DNA from 2 places in the Dechloromonas sp. ARDL1 genome. Region 1 is predicted to be linked to the other one. Evidence: predicted binding sites of a transcription regulator. Region 1 holds the regulator's gene; the other holds the start of a gene.
What was found. Region 1 encodes sigma-54, which starts transcription at its own class of promoters, with help from an activator protein. Its sites were predicted from a motif close to TGGCACGCTTNCTGCTNA; they were not measured.
Positions count from the first base shown of each region.

Region 2: the regulator sigma-54 is predicted to act here: its motif matches at 1,468-1,485, upstream of nirB (nitrite reductase large subunit NirB).

Region 1 covers NZ_CP168939.1:3,891,601-3,894,808, forward strand. The annotation lists gene lptB (LPS export ABC transporter ATP-binding protein) at 1-686, shown strand, start outside; gene AB6Q56_RS19250 (RNA polymerase factor sigma-54) at 711-2,168, shown strand; gene hpf (ribosome hibernation-promoting factor, HPF/YfiA family) at 2,184-2,507, shown strand; gene ptsN (PTS IIA-like nitrogen regulatory protein PtsN) at 2,556-3,002, shown strand; gene hprK (HPr(Ser) kinase/phosphatase) at 3,012-3,208, shown strand, end outside.
Region 2 covers NZ_CP168939.1:2,506,214-2,509,421, forward strand. The annotation lists gene nirB (nitrite reductase large subunit NirB) at 1-1,356, opposite strand, end outside; gene AB6Q56_RS12305 (LysR family transcriptional regulator) at 1,593-2,501, opposite strand; gene AB6Q56_RS12310 (VOC family protein) at 2,635-3,171, shown strand.

The DNA of each region.
Region 1 (3,208 bases):
ACAAGGCGAGGACCGTCGTCGAGGACGTTTCCTTCGAGGTCAAGTCGGGCGAGGTGGTCGGCCTGCTCGGTCCGAACGGCGCAGGCAAGACCACCTGTTTCTACATGATCGTCGGCCTGGTCGCGGCCGATGGCGGTGAAGTCCATATCGACGACAACCGCCTGACGCACCAGCCGATGCACAGCCGGGCGCGCCTCGGACTGTCGTATCTGCCGCAGGAAGCCTCGGTCTTCCGCAAGCTCAACGTCGAGGAAAACATCCGCGCCGTCCTCGAACTGCAGAAGCTGCCCGAAGCCGAACTGAACGACCGCCTGGAAGGCCTGCTCAAGGAGTTGCATGTCGACCACGTGCGCCACGTCAATGCGGCCGCCCTCTCCGGTGGTGAGCGGCGCCGCGTCGAAATCGCCCGGGCGCTGGCCACCAGCCCGCGCTTCATCCTGCTTGACGAACCGTTCGCCGGGGTCGATCCAATCGCCGTGCTGGAAATCCAGAAGATCATCCGCTTCCTGAAGGAGCGCGGCATTGGTGTGCTGATCACCGACCACAACGTCCGTGAGACCCTCGGCATCTGCGATCACGCCTACATCATCAATGCCGGTAATGTACTTGCTGCTGGACGGCCAGCTGAAATCGTGGAGAATGAAAGCGTGCGCAAGGTATATCTCGGCGAGCACTTCAAGCTCTGACCGAGCCGCACCAGACCCCAACCGATGAAGCCGGCACTCCAACTCAAACTATCCCAGCATCTGGCGCTGACCCCGCAGTTGCAGCAGTCGATCAAGCTGCTGCAGTTGTCGACCATCGAGATGCAGCAGGAAATCGAGCGCTACCTGCTCGAAAATCCCATGCTGGAACGCGAGGACGAGGGGCCGGAGTCGTTCGCCAACGCCCAGCAGTTTGATTCCCCGCGCAACGAGGAGTCGCGCAGCGAGAGCAGTGAAGAGCGCGAGCCGCGCGAGGACCGCGAAACCGAACCGCCGAGTTCGCCTTCCGAGGTCGATGACGACCGCTGGGCTTCCGATGCTGGCACTTTTACCGGAGCCGGCCGCGACGAAGACGATGACAGCGACAGCCAGGATATTCATGCTGCCAACGTCAGCCTGCGCGAGCATCTTGGCTGGCAACTCGGGATGACCCAGCTGAATGAGCGCGACCGCAGTCTGGTTCGCTTCCTGATCGAAGCGCTCGACGACGACGGCTACCTCTCGGCGTCCCTGCAGGAGCTGTGGGAAACCCTGCCGCCGGAATACGAGATCGAGCTCGAAGAGCTCGAAATCGCGCTGCGTCACATCCAGAACTTCGACCCGACCGGAATCGGTGCGCGCAATCTGCAGGAATGCTTGCGCCTGCAACTGAAGGCCTTGCCGGACGAGTACGATCGCAACGTGGCGCTGGTCATCGTCGAGAAACACCTTGAATTGCTGGCGGCCCGCGATTTCGCCAAGTTGCGTCGAGTCACCGGCTATGACGACGAGGATCTGAAGGCCGCCCAATCCCTGATCACCAGCCTGAACCCGCGTCCGGCTGCTGGCTATGCTCAGGTCGAGGCACGCTACATCACGCCTGACGTGATTGTGAAAAAGCTCAAGGGCAAGTGGACGGCCTACATCAACCCGGACGCCTATCCCCGTCTGCGCATCAACCGTTTGTATGCCGAGATTCTCGCCAAGCAGCGGCGCGGCAACGGCAACATGTCCACCCAGTTGCAGGAGGCTCGTTGGCTGATCAAGAACGTCCAGCAGCGCTTCGATACCATCCATCGCGTCACGCAGGCCATTGTCGACCGCCAGCGCCAGTTCTTCGAGCATGGCGAAGTCGCCATGCGGCCACTGGTCCTGCGTGAAATCGCCGACATCCTCGGCCTGCACGAATCGACGGTGTCGCGCGTGACCAGCCAGAAATACATGGCCACGCCGCGCGGCATTTTCGAACTGAAATACTTCTTCGGCAGCCATGTCGCCACCGATACCGGTGGGGCTTGTTCTGCCACGGCCATCCGGGCCTTGATCAAGCAATTGATCGGAGCCGAGGAAGGCAAGAAGCCCTTGTCGGATAGCCAATTATCCGAAATACTAGGCCAGCAGGGAATCGTAGTTGCCCGACGTACGGTAGCCAAATACCGCGAGTCGCTCAACATCCCACCGGTCAATTTACGCAAGACCCTGTAGAGAGAGGAGAAAAAAGTGAATCTGCAGATCAGTGGTCATCACATCGAAGTAACCCCCGCACTGCGCGAATACGTGGAAAACAAGCTGGATCCCGTGGTCCGTCACTTCGATAAAGTGACCGGCGTCAACGTGGTGCTGTCTGTCGAAAAGCTGAAGCAGAAGGCTGAAGTCACCGTGCACGTTCCGGGCAAGGACATGCATGTCGAAGAGTCCGGCGACGATCTCTATGCCGCCATCGATTCGATGTTCGACAAGCTTGACCGACAGGTCCAGAAGCACAAGCAAAAGGTCCAGGATCACCATCGCGGTGAAAAGCCCGGGCTGCATGCCGCCGAATAAGCGCCCAATGGCCGCAGCGTAAGCTGCGGCTTTGTTTTATCCACTCTTATGAACCCTCTCAACAATCTACTGAGTGCCGATCAGGTGCTGCTGAATCTCGAAGCCAGCAGCAAGAAACGCGTTTTCGAACAAGCCGGCATCCTGTTCGAAACCCGTCTGGGTCTGGCCCGCTCGACCATTTTTGACAGCCTGTTTGCCCGTGAAAAACTCGGTTCCACCGGTTTGGGTCAAGGCGTCGCCATTCCGCATGGGCGCATCAAGGGCCTCAAGCAGGCTGCCGGCGCATTCATGCGCCTGACAACACCGGTGCCCTTCGACTCTCCGGACGGCAGGCCGGTCGACCTGTTGTTTGTCCTGCTCGTTCCCGAGCAGGCGACCGAGCAGCACCTCCAGATCCTCTCGGAACTGGCCCAGCGTTTTTCGGACCGGGGATTCCGGGAGAAGCTGCAGACGGCCGCCGATTCGACCGCGGTTTTAGCGCTATTTCAGTCCTGAGTTCCAGTCGTGCGTCACGTCAGTCTGGTTCAGCTATACAAGGATAATCGGGAAAAGTTGCTGCTGAACTGGCATATTGGTCAGAACGCAGACCGTCGCATCGAAATCAAGGGCTCCAACAGCTACGGGGCCGATTTGGTTGGTCATATCAACATCATTCACCCAGAGCGTGTGCAGGTGCTTGGCCTGGCCGAGTATGACTGGGC
Region 2 (3,208 bases), 1.4 Mb from region 1:
CTCGTCCAACGTGAACAGCCCCTTGGCCTTGATCGCCTGGACGATGCTGCCCTTGGTCACGCCGTTGCAGCCGCAGACCTCGGCCGAATCGGCCATTTCGGCCGCCTTGCTGTTGCCGGCATGGCCGACGTCGCCGACCAGCGACTGGCCGAAAATCAGCGAATCGCGGATTTCGTGGATGTCGCGCTTGTCCTTGAGCAGCTGGAAATACCACGGGCCGTCGGCCGTGTCGCCGTACATCACGCCGCCGACCAGCTTGTTGTCCTTGATGACCAGCTTCTTGTACACGCCGCCGTAGGGGTCGTTGAGGACGATTTCCTCGGTGCCCTCGCCACCCATGTAGTCGCCGGCCGAGAAGAGGTCGATGCCGGTCACCTTGAGCTTGGTCGAGGTGACGGAGCCGGTATAGCGACCGATGCCGTAGCCGGCCAGGTGATTGGCGGCGACCTTGGCCTGCTCGAACAGCGGGGCTACCAGACCATAGGCGATGCCGCGGTGGCTGACGCATTCGCCAACGGCGTAAACCTTCGGATCGTAGGTCTGCATCGTGTCGTTAACGACGATGCCGCGGTTGCAGTAGATGCCGGAGGATTCGGCCAGCGCGTAGTTGGGGCGGATGCCGGCGGCCATGACGACGAGGTCGGCCGGAATCTGCATGCCGCCCTTGAAGCGAATCGCCGCGACACGGCCGGACTCGCCCTGGATCAGCGCTTCGGTCTGGGTTTCGAGCAGGAACTTGAGGCCCTTGTCCTCGAGCGACTTCTGCAGCATCTTGCCGGCGACTTCGTCGAGCTGGCGCTCGAGCAACCACGGGCCGAGGTGGACAACGGTGACGTCCATGCCGCGCAGCTTGAGGCCGTTGGCCGCTTCCAGGCCAAGCAGGCCGCCGCCGATGACGACCGCGTGCTTGTGCTTGGTTGCCGCCGCTATCATCTCGTCGGTGTCCTTGATGTCGCGATAGCCGATGACGCCCGGCAGGTCGTTGCCGGGAACCGGCAGCATGAAGGGCGTCGAGCCGGTGGCGATGAGCAGGCGGTCGTATTCTTCCTCGGTGCCGTCGTCGGCGATGACCTTGCGCTTGATACGGTCGATGGTCTTGATCTGCTTGCCGGTGTGCAGCTTGATGTTGTTCTCGGCATACCAGTCGAGCTCGTTGAGGATGATGTCCTTGATCCCCATTTCACCGGCCAGCACCGGCGAGAGCAGGATGCGGTTGTAGTTGGGGTGGGGTTCGGCACCAAAAATGGTGATGTCGTAATGATCCGGCTTGATCTTCAGCAGTTCTTCGACGGTGCGGACACCGGCCATGCCGTTACCGATCAGGACCAGACGGGGCTTGACGGGGGGGTTGCTCATGTTTGGGCTCCAACGTTGCGCGCACCTTGCGGTGCAAATATTTTTCAGCGCATGACGTCGTTGCCATCGGACCGCCTTCGTTGGCGGTGGATTCGCTGCTTCGGGGCACTATTCGCAATCAGCGTGCCAGCATTTTAAATCCTTGTTTTATCGACAGAATCGACCCGAGCCCACAATACGGCTGCACCAAGCAAGTGCATGCTGGGGCCAGCAGGGTGCATTACCGCGTGCCGCCATCATTGCGAGAGCGAGGGGTGCGCCGCCACGTAATCGAAAAGAAAGTCGCGAAAATTCTCGGCGGCCGGCGACAAGGTGCGCCCGTTGCGGGTAAAGACGAAAAACCGGCGGCTGACCACGGGATCGACGAGCGGCCGCATCTCCAGGCGGTACAGTTCGACCAACGGCGCGGCATAGGGCACGCAGGCGGTCACCCCGAGACCGGCGCTGACCATGGCCAGCGCAGTGGACATGAAGGCCACCTCGTTGGTCGGCGTCAGGTTGGGGCCGCGCACGGCTGCCCGCAGGTCCACCGACAGGCGTTCGGTGAATTGCCCCTGCAGGGAAATGAAGGGATGGTCCGCCAGGTCGGACCAGCGGATCGCCGGTAATTCGCCCAAGGGATGGCCCGGCGGATAGACGGCCATGAACGCGCCTTCGAGCAGTGTCGTGGCAGCGATATCGGAATTGGGGTCGCGCTCCGGGCCGATGCCGAAATCGACCTCACCGGAAAAGACCCGGGGAATGACGCTCTCCACCGCGCAATCGACCAGCTTGATGCGGATGTCCGGATGCTCGGCGCCGTAGGCGACGATCACCTCGGGCAGCAGGGTCGAGGCCATCAACTGCGGCGTCGCGATGCGCACCAACCCCGTCTTCAGCGCCTTCCGCTCGGCCACCTCGGCGAGGATTCCGTCCAGATCGTGGAGGATCTTGTCCACCAGCGGGTAGAGGTCGCGCCCCACATCGGACAGATGGGTGCGGCGCGTGCTGCGGTCCACCAGGCGCAGCCCGAGCACCTGCTCCAGTTCCTTGATCAGCCCGGACAGTGCCGACTGCGTCACGAACAGGCTTTCGGCGGCGACGGTGAAACTGCCGGTACGTGCCACCGCGACAAAGGCGCGCAATTGGCGAAGGGTGACACTCATCGGAAAACCTCATAAATACATATGAAAAAACCGTTTGTATGATAGATCAGATTCACTTTTAATGAACTCATTCCCCATGGGGAAAGCGTGCCGGCCGCGATCCGGCGCCTCACCGAATCGATTGGAGACGAACATGCAAATCCGGAAAATCCATCATGTGGCCTACCGCTGCAAGGATGCCAAGCAAACCGTGGAGTGGTACGGCAAGTACCTGAACATGAACTTCATCCTCGCCATCGCCGAAAACGAGGTCCCTTCCACCAAGGAACCGGACCCCTACATGCATATCTTCCTCGACGCCGGCAACGGCAACGTGCTCGCCTTCTTTGAGCTGCCGACCAAGCCGCCCATGGGCCGCGACATGAACACCCCGGCGTGGACCCAGCACCTGGCTTTCGAAGTCGGCAGCGTCGACGATCTGCTCGAAACCAAGGCCAGGCTCGAAGCCGACGGTATCGAGGTCGTCGGCCCGACCGACCACACCATCTTCAAATCCATCTACTTCTTCGACCCTTCGGGTCACCGCCTGGAGCTGGCCGCCAATACAGGCACGCCGAAGATGGCAAAGATGCTCGACGACGTGAAGTGGGACATGCTCAACGAGTGGGACAAGACCAGAAAGGCGCCCCAGCACGCCCGCTGGATGCACGACGGCAGCTACGCCGAATGAGCGTCGCCCGCCAGCCAGACGACGCGCGGCTGCCGGG